2 linked regions of the Dongshaea marina genome follow. The protein of the gene in region 2 binds, or shares a complex with, the protein of the main gene of each other region. Links are inferred from orthologs where the notes say so. Each region holds a gene or a part of one and is shown on either strand. Other genes may lie near its edges.

Region 1 (3,758 bases), 1.7 Mb from region 2 along the record:
GGCAAGATCCTTGCTGCGCAACATGCTCGCGAGAATAACATCCCTTATCTTGGGATCTGTCTGGGAATGCAGGTGGCGTTGATCGAGTATGCTCGCAATGTTGCCGGGCTCGAAGGGGCCCACTCCAGTGAGTTTGATAAAGAGAGCAAGCACCCGGTTGTCGCGCTGGTGACCGAGTGGATTGATGGCGAGGGGAATGTTGAGATGCGTAGCGAGAGCTCGGATCTTGGAGGAACCATGCGCCTTGGCTCTCAGCTGTGCCACCTTGAGAAGGGGTCTAAAGTGCATGAGCTGTATGGCAGCAGTGAGATCCACGAGCGCCATCGCCATCGCTATGAGGTGAATAACCATTTCCTGCCTAAGATTGAGGAGGCAGGCCTCAAGATCAGCGGTCGCTCAGCTGATCACAAGCTGGTTGAGATTATTGAAAATCCACAACATCCCTGGTTTGTCGCGTGTCAGTTCCATCCGGAGTTTACATCGACACCAAGAGATGGACATCCGTTGTTTGGTGGATTTGTAAAAGCTGCTGGTGAATTTCAGAAAAGAAATCTAAACTAGCTTGCGTGATTCGCGGTTGTGGCCTGGTGTCGCAGCCGCTTTTTCGTTTTAGGTCATACATTTTTTACTTCAAAGAGGGAAACCTTATGTCCAAAATCGTAAAAATCATCGGTCGTGAAATCATTGACTCACGTGGAAATCCAACTGTAGAAGCAGAAGTTCACCTGGAAGGTGGCTTTGTTGGTATGGCGGCTGCGCCATCTGGTGCTTCTACCGGTTCTCGTGAAGCTCTGGAACTGCGTGACGGTGACAAGAGTCGTTTTCTGGGTAAGGGTGTTTTAAAAGCAGTTGCTGCGGTTAACGGTCCAATCGCACAAGCTCTGCTGGGTAAAGATGCCAAAGAGCAGGCTGCAATCGACCAGATCATGATCGATCTGGACGGAACTGAAAACAAGTCTCAGTTCGGTGCAAATGCGATCCTGGCTGTGTCTCTGGCGAACGCTAAGGCGGCTGCGGCAGCTAAAGGTATGCCTCTTTATGAGCATATCGCTGAGCTGAATGGGACTGCAGGTCAGTTCTCTATGCCTCTGCCGATGATGAACATCATCAACGGTGGTGAGCACGCGGATAACAACGTTGATATCCAGGAGTTCATGATCCAGCCTGTTGGCGCTAAGACTCTGAAAGAAGCGGTTCGCATCGGTTCTGAAGTGTTCCACAACCTGGCTAAGGTTCTTAAGGGCAAGGGTCTGAGCACTGCTGTTGGTGATGAGGGTGGTTTCGCTCCTAACCTGGAGTCTAACGCTATGGCTCTGGCGACCATCAAGGAAGCTGTTGAGCAAGCGGGCTATGTTCTGGGTAAAGACGTGACTCTGGCTCTGGACTGTGCTGCTTCTGAGTTCTATGACAAGGACGCAGGCATCTACAACATGAAGGGCGAAGGCAAGACCTTCACTTCTGAAGAGTTCAACCATTACCTGAAGGGTCTGGCTGAGACTTACCCAATCGTTTCTATCGAAGACGGCCTGGACGAGTCTGACTGGACTGGCTTCAAGCACCAGACCGAGCTGCTGGGCGACAAGCTGCAACTGGTAGGTGATGACCTGTTCGTAACCAACACCAAGATCCTTAAAGAAGGTATCGACAAGGGTGTTGCTAACTCTATCCTGATCAAGTTCAACCAGATCGGTTCTCTGACCGAGACTCTGGCGGCGATCAAGATGGCTAAAGACGCGGGCTACACTGCAGTTATCTCTCACCGCTCTGGTGAAACCGAAGATGCAACTATCGCTGATCTGGCGGTAGGTACTGCTGCAGGCCAGATCAAGACCGGTTCTATGAGCCGCTCTGACCGCGTTGCTAAGTACAACCAGCTGATCCGTATCGAAGAAGCTCTGGGTTCCAAGGCTCCTTTCAACGGTCTGAAAGAGGTTAAAGGTCAGGCGTAATCCCGCCTCACTTTTCTTCTGAGAAAGCCCTCCGCATAGCGGGGGGCTTTTTTATGGGGCCTTCAACAAAGAGATCGGCTTATTGCTGTCAAAGATCTGCTGCAGGGCGCCATTTTCCTTGAGCTGTTGCAGGCCATGGTTGAAGTCTTCAATGATTTTGCGGGCATCTTGCGCTTTTTTCGAGATCACTAGGTGTTGGGGAGAGACACTCACCGCAGGTGTCATAGATTCAAATAGTTCGGCTTGCAGAGGATGCTGGGTTTTTAACAGGTACTCACCCTGAAGTTTATCGATGAGTGCCAGCTGAATCTTTCCGGCGACCAGCGCATCGATGAGCTCAGGATCACTATGAAAAACCTGCTTGTCGATGTTGGCTTCTTTGAACTCCCAGGGGTAGCTGTATCCCAGGACCGAGCCGATTGAGTAGGGCTTTAGATCTTTGAAGCTACTGAACTTCACCTTTAGTCCTCTCATCTTGAAAAAAACCAGAATATTTGATGGAGGAAGTGGATCCGAGTAATAGAACCATTTTTTCCGCTCTTCGGTTTCCCACAGGGTAAACATCCCATCGGCCATGCCATTTTGCGCGACTCTGAAGGCGCGCCTCCAGGGATAAAGCTCCAGGCGTACCTGATATCCCATGACCTTAAATGCTGCCTTCACCTGCTGGGTGATGAAGCCCTGCTGCGGCAGCTTCTTGCTGAAATAAGGCGGGTAATCGGCTGAGGTCAGATAGATCTCCCGGGCAAGGCTGACACCGGGCAGGGCGATCAGCAGGGAGCACAGAAGCAGAATAAGCTGTTTTAGTCGCATATCCATTGAGTGATCAGTCTCCGATTGAGCTTGTTGTGAGTATAGACCCGTGGATCGTGATGGATGTTATTTCAGCTGACAGAGCCCGGCGGACTCTAATCTGCTTTTTTTCTGAGATGGCTTTGGGCAAGATAGAGAAAATCTTGATCAACAGGGAACAGCCCATGCAACAACTCGCCATCAGCGCCTTTGGTGAACCAGAAACTCTTCAGCTACAGGAGGCGGATCGCCCTGATCCCGGGCAGGGGCAGTGTCTGGTTCGGGTGCACTTTGCCGGGGTGAATCCGGTGGATTGTAAAACCCGGGCGGGCCTTGGCTGGGCAGCAAAGCAGCTTAAAGACGCTCTTCCCTGGGTTCCCGGCTATGATATGGCAGGTGAGATCGTAAGCTGTGGGCCCGGAGTCACGGGGTTTGAGGTTGGGCAAAGGGTGTTCGGCCTGGTGGGCTTTCCGCACCAGGGAGGCTGTTATAGCCAGTACCTGGTGGCGGATGCAAGTGAGCTGTGCCCGGCTCCCGATGAACTGGTTCTGAGTAAGGCTGCGGCCCTGCCGGTGGTAGGGCTGACCGCCTGGCAGGGATTGTTTGAGCATGGCAGATTGCAAGCCGGTGAGCGGGTATTGATCCTGGGAGCTGGCGGTGCCGTGGGTCAGTTGGCGGTGCAGCTGGCGGCAGATTGCGGTGCCGAGGTGAGTGCAGTCGCCCGGGTCAACTACAAGATGCCGCTGATGATGCTCGGGGCGCAAGAGATCTATCAGGTGGCTCGGTTGCCGGATGGGATCGAAGTGGATCTGGTATTGGATCTCATCGGAGGTGATACCGCCTGTGAGATCCTTGGGAAGCTCGGGGCCTTTAAGCGAGTCGTCACCATCCCAAGCGTCAGTGTTGAACAGGTGACGGAGTGTGCAAGGACACGGGGGGCAGAGGCTTGCGGGATGATGCTGCACCCGGATGCAGATCAGCTGGCTGAGCTTGCCGACAAGTTGGCGTCTGAGCGAG
Region 2 (8,824 bases):
CTTGCCTCCGAAGAACATGTTTAAGAACAGAGTCTCCAGAATATCATCCCTGTGGTGTCCCAGGGCTATCTTGGTGGCACCTATCTCTTTTGCGGTGCGATATAGGATCCCGCGGCGCAGTCGTGAACACAGGGAGCAGGTGGTCTTTCCCGCTGGGATCTTGTCCTGGACAATCGAGTAGGTGTCTTCTTCAACGATTTTGAAAGGTACGCCGGTAGATTCAAGGTACGCAGGCAGGATATCTTCCGGGAATCCTGGCTGCTTCTGATCCAAATTGACCGCAAAGATCTCAAAGTTGATGGGAGCATGCTGCTGCAGGTTTCTCAGGATATCCAGCATACCATAGCTGTCTTTACCGCCAGACAGGCATACCATCACCCGATCACCCTCTTCAATCATATTAAAGTCAGCGATCGCTTCACCGACATGACGGCGCAGGCGTTTCTGGAGTTTGTTGAAGTTGTACTTCTGCTTTGCGTTGAGATCCTGTTGCATTACTCGATTATCACAGCCAAAAAATTAAGATGGCTATTATAGCCGTGTTCCCCCTCTGAGCAAGGGGGATTCGGCCGATAAGGCAGGTTCAGGAGTTTGTTTGGGGGGCAAGCTTGAGCACCAGTAGATCGCAATCGATTCGATCGACGACATGCTCCGCGGTATTTCCGACAATGGCTGCGGCCCAGCCGGTTCGCCCCTGGCACCCTAGGACGACAAGCTCGGCATCCAGATTGCTGGCAAGCTCAGGGATCACCTCTTCGGGCAGGCCCTCTTCAACATGGGTTTGCGAAAGTGGTAGCTGGTATTTCTGGGCATGCTGCTGCATCTCTTTGAGATGGAGTGCTTTCACATCCTCTGTGTATTGCTGGGGCTCTATCTGGGGAAGCTCTGTCATCATATGCATCGGCATGCCTGGATAAGCATTGACCAGGTGAGGTGTCGCCTCCAGAGTTTGAGCCAGGGAGAGGGTCAATTCAGTGATCTGCTGATTGAGCTCCTGATGAAAAGGTTCGTGACTGCCGCAGTGGATCGCTGCAAGAATGGCTCCCTGTTTGGGCCAGTCATGCTCTTTCACTAACAGGACGGGGCAGGGGGACTCTCGAAGCAGGTGCCAGTCGGTTGGGGTAAAAATAAATTTTTGCAGCAGTGAGTGCTGGTGAGTGTTTTTCAGAACCAGATCATGCTGATCGTCATTTACTTCCTGGATGATCGCTTCAAAGGGGCGGTAATGCCAGACGACCTTGACCTCATACTGGGTTTTGTCGATGGGAAGAGGCTCCAGCAGATCAGCAAGCCAGCAGCTACGTTGCTCAATCACCTGCTGACGCATCTGTTCATGTTCATCCGCTGAGATCAGGGAAGTGATCTCATAGGAAAAATCATAAATGGGCAGAAAAAACTTGAAGCGGATCCCCGGTAACAATGATGCAAGTTTGACCGCCCTGTGTAGCGCTGGCTGATCGTCCATAAATGGGTCGATAACCACAAGAATGTTTTTATATTCTTCCATATCGATTTCCTTCCCTGAATCGCAATTACTTATTGGTCTGTGCCTATGGTGTATTGGGATCAAAACGACGAGAGGCACCGGCAAGAATAGCCAGTTGCTCCGGCTCGAGGATCGTGATGTACTTCCCCTTTACTGTAATCATCTCGCTCTTTTGGAAGCGCCCCAGTAAACGACTGATGGTTTCGACCGTGAGACCCAGATAATTACCTATATCTCCACGGGTCATGGTGAGGCGAAACTCCCGGGAGGAAAATCCTCGCTGGGCAAAGCGCATCGAGAGATTAAACAGAAAAGCCGCAAGACGTTCCTCGGCATTCTTTTTGCTCAGTAGCAGGATCATCTCTTGATCATAAACAATCTTATTGCTCATCAGGCGCATCAGTTGCTGGCGCAGCTTAGGCATTTTACCCGAGAGCTCATCCAGAACTTCGTAAGGGATCTCACATACCATGGAGGTCTCAAGGGCCTGGGCAAAACTTGGGTGGCGATGATCATTGATCGCATCGAAACCTACCAGATCGCCCGCCAGGTGAAAAGCGGTGATCTGTTCATCACCCTGCTCGGTGATGGTGTAACTCTTGATACTTCCAGAGCGGATGGCAAACAGAGATTTAAGCTCGTCACCAGCTTTGAATAGCTCTGCGCCTTTTTGGATGGGCTTTTTACGCTCGATAATATGATCGAGAAGATCGAGCTCATTTTCATTGAGGGTAAATGGAATGCACAACTGACTGATGCTGCAATCCTGGCATCGGATTGGGCAGCCTCCGGATTGAATGCGTCTGCCAGTTTTTTTTTCTTGAGTCATCTGCTTCGACAGCCTTTTGATTTATATCAATATCTTATCACTATTCTTTTGAATTTGTGTAGCACTCCTCCAATCGGAGGAGTGCTTGCAAGTTCATGATCTAAACCGGCTTAGTTTAGGCTTGGTTTTGTGGGCTGACGGGCTGGCTGGAAGCATACTCCCGGGCCAGGCTTGAGCCTGCGGCTCGACCGACATTATCGATGGCTGGGCGTAGCTCCTCGGCATATTCAGTGATATTCCATGGTGCTTCGCGAACCGGAAGCGACTCACAAGGAACATGAGTTGCAACCGCGTTAACCATCAGTGAGCGCACTATGATCCCGGACTGGGTCACAGTATCCTGGAGTGGCTGTGCATCAGCTTTCTGCTCTGGTGCTTTCCGGGCAGGCTCTGAGCTCTCCGGAGCTGGCTGCTGACTCTCTGGCTGCTGAGCCTGAGCTACTTCAGCTGGTTCTGGTTGTTGCACCGGCGCAGCTTCAGTGATGACTGGAGTCTGCTCAACCTGCTCAACCTGCTCAACCTGCTCAACCTGCTCAACCTGCTCAGTTTTAACCTGAGCTGTTTGGGAAGCCTGTGGTGCAGATTCTTGTGCAGGCACGGCTTGCTCAGCTGGCAGCTGCTCAGTGTTCACACTCTGTGCTACGATTTCCTGAACCTCTGGCTTAGACTGCTCCTGGGTAGCAAATGGTTGCTGCTCTTCAGTAGCTGGTTTCTCCTGTGCTACCTCTGAATCCTCCACTTTTTGGCGGCGTGCTTCTTCATTGATCCGCTTGCGACGCTGAGCATGGGATACCTGATGGCGCGGCGTGCGACGGCTACGACGAGGCTCTGCATCCTGGCCATTTTCTGCCTGTGTGTTGGCAGCGACCTGGGCAGGCTTACTCTGCTGTTGAGCCTGCTGCGTTTCAACGGCTTCCTTGTTGATTTCTGTCGCTTTAGAAGAGGTCTCCTGGGCAGGCTTAGCGCTGCGTGGTGACTGGTTCGTCTCCTGTTGTGCCCGGTTCTCCCGAGTTTCGTTGTTGCGTGGCTGGCGTGCTTGACGCTGTGGTCTGCTGCTCTTCTCCTGTACCTGAGCTTCAGACTCAAGGGCTGGCGTTGACTGGGCCGCAACCTCGGTTTCTACCGCTTGCTCAATCCGCACCTTCTTGCGAAGGTTCCGGCGTTGTCTGCGTTCAGCAACCTGTTGCTGCTTTTCCTGTTGCTTCTCTTGCTGTTTTTGAGCCGGAGTCGCTGCTGTATCCTGAGTCCGCTCTGCGTCACGGTTTGTATTGCGTGCCGGGCGGCGGTTTTTCGCCTGAGTTTGAGGACGCTCACGATTGGTACGTTGTGGTTTGTCCTGGGTTTTTTCCTGGGATTGACCTTGCTGGCGATTGGCTGCACGATCCCGGCCGGGCTTGCTTTCGGAGCGGCGATCGCGCCGACGATTGCTGTTGCGGTTTGTGCTTTCGGAGCGGCGAGACTGGTTACTGCTGCTGTGGTTAGCCGCAGGCTTCTCTTCAGCCGCAGGTGCAGGAGCTGCTTCTGCCTTGAACAGGCTGGCAATCGCCGAACCAATACGGGCCAGCAGCCCTGGTTGAGCCTGCTTTACAGGTTGAGCTGATGGTGCTGGTTTGGCTGCCGGAGCACTCATCCCCTGTAGAACCGGTTGCTCACTCTTGAGAGCCTGAGCCTGTTTCGGCGTGTACTGCTTGAGCTCAACTTCACTCTTCATGGCATAGCTGGAGCTTTCGAGCTCTTCGCCATTGCGAACTCGGGTCAGCTCGAAGTGAGGTGTATCAAAATGCTCGTGAGGGATGATGTAGATATCAACCTTGTAGCGCTTCTCCAGCTTACTGATGGCCTGACGTTTTTCGTTGAGCAGGTAGGCGGCAACGTTTACCGGAACCTGAGCATTGACCTGCTGGGTATTATCCTTGATGGACTCCTCTTCGATGAGGCGCAGGATAGACAGAGCCAAAGACTCGTTATCACGAATACGGCCACGACCCTGACAGCGAGGGCAGAGGTGAGTGGAGGTTTCCCCCAGAGAGGGGCGCAGACGCTGGCGGGACATCTCCATCAGGCCGAAACGGGAGATCCGACCCAGCTGGATGCGAGCTCGATCCTGGCGAACCGCCTCGCGCAGGCGATTTTCAACTTCACGCTGGTGACGGACCGGGGTCATATCGATAAAGTCGATAACGATCAGGCCACCCAGATCTCGCAGACGCAGCTGACGAGCGATCTCCTCGGCGGCTTCCAGGTTGGTTTGGAATGCGGTTTCTTCGATATCGCCGCCCTTGGTGGCACGGGCGGAGTTAATATCGATAGAGGTCAGAGCTTCGGTTGGATCGATGACGATACTACCACCGGATGGCAGTTGTACCTCTCGCTGAAAGGCTGACTCGATCTGGCTCTCGATCTGGAAGTGACTAAACAGTGGGATCTCACCATTGTAGCGCTTGACCTTCTGCAGAGCGTCCGGGCGAACCAGCTCGATGTGCTTGGTCGCACGATCAAACACCTTCTGGTTGTCGACCAGGATCTCTCCGATATCGCGGCGCAGGTAATCCCGAATCGCGCGAACGATGACGTTGCTCTCCTGATGGATCAGAAACGGTGCAGGCTGGCTCTCCGAAGCTTGCTTAATCGCATTCCAGTGGTTCAGCAGGATGTTGAGATCCCAGGCGAGTTCATCGGAGGATTTGCCCACACCTGCGGTACGGACAATCAGCCCCATCCCTTCGGGAAGCTTGAGCTGACTCAGAGCTTTTTTAAGCTCTGTGCGCTCTTCACCTTCGATGCGTCGGGAGATTCCACCGGCTCTGGGATTGTTTGGCATCAGCACCAGGTAACTACCCGCAAGACTGATAAAGGTAGTCAGGGCCGCGCCTTTGGTGCCGCGCTCCTCTTTATCAATCTGGATAATCACTTCCTGGTTTTCTTTGATCACATCCTTGATGTTGATGCGACCACGGGGAGTAAAGTTTTCTGGAAAGTAGCTGCGGGCAATCTCTTTTAGAGGCAGGAAACCGTGGCGTTCGGCGCCATAGTCGACAAAAGCGGCTTCCAGGCTGGGCTCAATACGGGTGATTTTCCCCTTATAGATGTTCGCTTTTTTCTGCTCGTGTCCCGGGCTTTCAATATCCAGGTCGTATAATTTTTGCCCATCAACCAGGGCGACTCGCAACTCCTCTTCCTGAGTTGCATTGATTAGCATTCTTTTCATCGATAACTCGTGTTGTTATGTAACGATTGTGTCAATAATCACGGTGTTATTGAATGCAGGCCCCGGGTTTAATCAGCGGAGCCTCACGGCTGCTTTGGGGTGGGGCGCTGTTGTTGTATGCATTCACGACACCTGACTTTTATGGTGTTTCATTTGGAGAATAGTTCTCCGAGCGAGAATTAACCTGCTTTTTTTATGGGCTCCCGGTCTGTTTTTACCGGTTTCGTTTCTTTTTTGAGCCATTTGGATTCGTTATTCTGCAACAGGCTGGAAAATCTCAGAAAATCCGGCGCATTATCCCATTAGTTGGCCGAATTTCGCAAGCCGCTATTTTTCCAGACACCAACTATAACTCATGCTAGAATTTCACGCCATGAATGAAGTAAATCAAACGGTCCGCCTGCTCGCAATTGATGCTGAGAACGAGGGGCAGCGGATTGATAATTTTTTAGTCACTCAGCTCAAAGGGGTTCCAAAGAGCCGCATCTACCGCATCCTGAGAAAAGGGGAGGTCCGGGTCAATAAGAAACGGGTCAAACCTGTGTATCGTCTGTGTGCCGGAGATGAGGTCAGGATCCCACCGATTCGTGTTGCAGAAAAAGATGAGTCGATTCAGCCCTCATCCCATTGGGACTGGGTACAAAATCTGCAAAAATGCATCCTGTATGAAGATGATCACCTGCTGGTGATCAATAAACCTTCTGGCATGGCGGTCCATGGCGGAAGCGGAGTGAATGCCGGGGTGATTGAGGGGCTACGGGCATTGCGTCCGGAGGCTCGCTTTCTGGAGCTGGTGCACAGACTGGACCGGGATACTTCCGGATGTCTGCTGGTTGCGAAAAAGCGCAGTGCCCTGCGCCACCTGCATGAGCAGTTGCGTGATAAGACAGTGACCAAAAAATATTGGGCGCTGGTTCGCGGTCGCTGGCAGTCGGATAAGAAGGTGGTGAATGCGCCACTTCGCAAGAATGTTCTTAAATCTGGCGAGCGTATGGTCCGGGTCGATGCGGAAGGTAAGCCTTCCCAGACCCGCTTTAAAATTTTGCAAAACTACCAGGAGGCTACTCTGGTTGAGGCATTTCCTGTGACCGGACGGACTCACCAGATCCGGGTGCATGCCCTGAGCCAGGGACACCCCATCGCCGGTGATATGAAGTATGGTGATGAAGGCTTTGATATTCGAATGAAGCGTAAGGGGCTGGAAAGACTATTTCTGCACGCGCATCAGCTGATTTTTACTCATCCCAACAGTGGTGAAAAGCTGGAAGTGATTGCACCTCTTGAGGAAAGTCTCGAACAACTCCTGGCACAGCTGGTAAAGGTAAAACACTAATGCGTTATAAGCTGGTTATTTTTGATTGGGATGGCACCCTGATGGATTCGCTGGAGCGGATCGTTTCTTCGATGCGTCATGCTGCAAAGAAAACCGGTTTACCCCTGCCTCAGCCCGCAGCGGTTCGCGATATCATAGGGCTCAGCTTTGAGTCCGCACTGCCTAAACTATTTGGTGATGACTGGCAGTTACATGCCCCCGATTTTATCGAACACTATCGATCCTTCTATCAGGAGATTGATGAGACGCCATCTCCTCTCTATCCGGGTGCTGATTTGGTGGTGCAGGGGCTTTATCAGCAGGGATACCAGCTTGCAATCTCAACGGGGAAAGGACACAGGGGGTTGAGCCGGGTCCTGAAATCCTCAGGGCTTGAACATTACTTTCATGCTACCCGGGGAGCTGATCAGGCACGCTCAAAACCCGACCCCCTGATGCTTGAGCAGATCTTGCAGGAGCTTGATCTGACTGTAAGTGATGCCGTCATGGTCGGGGATTCCCGATATGATATGGCAATGGCTGAGGCGATCGGTATGGACAGGATCGCGGTTACCTATGGGGTCCATGGTCCCGAGGAGCTGGATTCTCATCAGCCTGTCGCCTATCTCAATGATATCAGGGAGTTACCTGGCTATCTGTAGGGTGGTAGTGCTTGTTCACCTTACATAAACCTTCTTGTGGCCTTTTAGTTTTTTAGTGATGGAGCAAGCTTGCCCGGTGTTACCAAAGTTGCAACGATAGGGAGCTGATCCGTCTGTTTATGGTATACTGCTCACCCTTTGAACAATTATCTGTTTTTCCCCGTAAAGGGTCAGCTTATCTGATGGGCTTGAGCTCCAAACGCAACCACTCAAGTGCTGCGCTCTCGCAGGTGAAATACTCTATTTTGCGCTGGGACTCTTTAACTTTCTCCCCGTAGTGGCTCACGATCGCTTTCTGTATGTTAGTGCTTGGCAAGAAGGCTTCGCGGTATAAACCGATTTTTACCAGCTCCTGCACGGTCCAGTCAAAATACTCAGTGACATCAGGAGTGCATAGCTCCCATTTGCGGGCATCACTCAGCATCCCCCATCGAGAGCCCTCCAAATGCTCTTTATGAATATCACACTGCTTATTAAACCACTGTGTTGCTGCTTCAAGGTTCCACGAACCAAAACCTCGTCCGATAATAATCCCCTCAGAAATATAGGACAGGTCAAATTCATAGGTCCCGTGCGCATTTTTTTGGTAGTCCATAATCAGCCCCTGTTAGCAAACAATGAACAGTTGAAATCACTTTTATCTATTCAAAGTTAATCAGATGTCACGACCAATGCAAAACCGCTGGGCTGCAATCGAATAGCTACCTGACAAGTTTCCTCTTGGTGAGGACCCCTCAGCTTTCGTCTAAACTTACAGCAACACAGGCTAGAGGGCATGATCTTGAGTCAACTGCTGCGATTATTCATCCTACTGCTCCTGGTCGGAGCGCCGTTAACTTATGCAAAACCTGTTGTGAAGGCTTGCGGCCACCATGACTATGCTCCCTGGAATTGGCGAGTCGGTGATCAGATTGTCGGTGCCTGTGCCGAGGTAACTAAGACGCTTTTTGAAAAACTCGGAGTCACGGTCGATTTGAGTTACCAGGGGAACTGGCAGCAGTGTCAGAGCAAAATCAAAACCGGAGAGGTTGATGTAAACATCTGCTCTTTTATTAACAGTGAACGCCAGCAATACTCTCGCTTTATTCAGACTCCGATGGGTTACAACGAGAATGCAGCCTTTGTAAATCAGAAGGTCCCCTTCAAATTTTCCAGATGGAGTGATTTTGATGGTCATACGGTCGGTATGGTGCAGGGAGTTAGTATTGGGCAGAAGTTTGATGATTTTCTAAGACAACACACCAAGGTTGTACGGGTGACAGATTACCGTAAGGCATTTGAGTTTCTGGCGGCCAAGCGTGTCGACTTTGTGCCGGTTGGGCGGTAC

The links. The genes of interacting proteins can lie anywhere in the genome.
Region 1: the proteins of rne (region 2) and eno are in contact, whole or in part, in a solved structure (PDB 2FYM), measured with the Escherichia coli proteins. The link is inferred for Dongshaea marina from one-to-one orthologs.

Annotation. Positions count from the first base shown.
Region 1 is NZ_CP028897.1:647,338-651,095, forward strand. The notes cover bases 1-2,798. They hold eno (phosphopyruvate hydratase), read left to right. Parts: upstream 1-647; coding sequence 648-1,949; downstream 1,950-2,798. Other genes in these bases: DB847_RS03290 (CTP synthase), read left to right, coding at 1-561; DB847_RS03300 (substrate-binding periplasmic protein), read right to left, coding at 2,001-2,768. Also shown: DB847_RS03305 (NADP-dependent oxidoreductase), read left to right, coding at 2,927-3,758. UniProt on the Escherichia coli protein: Catalyzes the reversible conversion of 2-phosphoglycerate (2-PG) into phosphoenolpyruvate (PEP). It is essential for the degradation of carbohydrates via glycolysis.
Region 2 is NZ_CP028897.1:2,342,458-2,351,281, forward strand. The notes cover bases 2,231-5,922. They hold rne (ribonuclease E), read right to left. Parts: upstream 5,524-5,922; coding sequence 2,431-5,523; downstream 2,231-2,430. Other genes in these bases: DB847_RS11235 (FNR family transcription factor), read right to left, coding at 2,231-2,315; rluC (23S rRNA pseudouridine(955/2504/2580) synthase RluC), read left to right, coding at 5,897-5,922. Outside these bases: tRNA 2-thiocytidine(32) synthetase TtcA, read right to left, coding at 1-495; universal stress protein UspE, read right to left, coding at 584-1,507; more of DB847_RS11235, read right to left, coding at 1,551-2,230; more of rluC, read left to right, coding at 5,923-6,856; DB847_RS11250 (HAD family hydrolase), read left to right, coding at 6,856-7,497; DB847_RS11255 (hypothetical protein), read right to left, coding at 7,673-8,092; DB847_RS11260 (substrate-binding periplasmic protein), read left to right, coding at 8,273-8,824. UniProt on the Escherichia coli protein: Endoribonuclease that plays a central role in RNA processing and decay. Required for the maturation of 5S and 16S rRNAs and the majority of tRNAs. Also involved in the degradation of most mRNAs.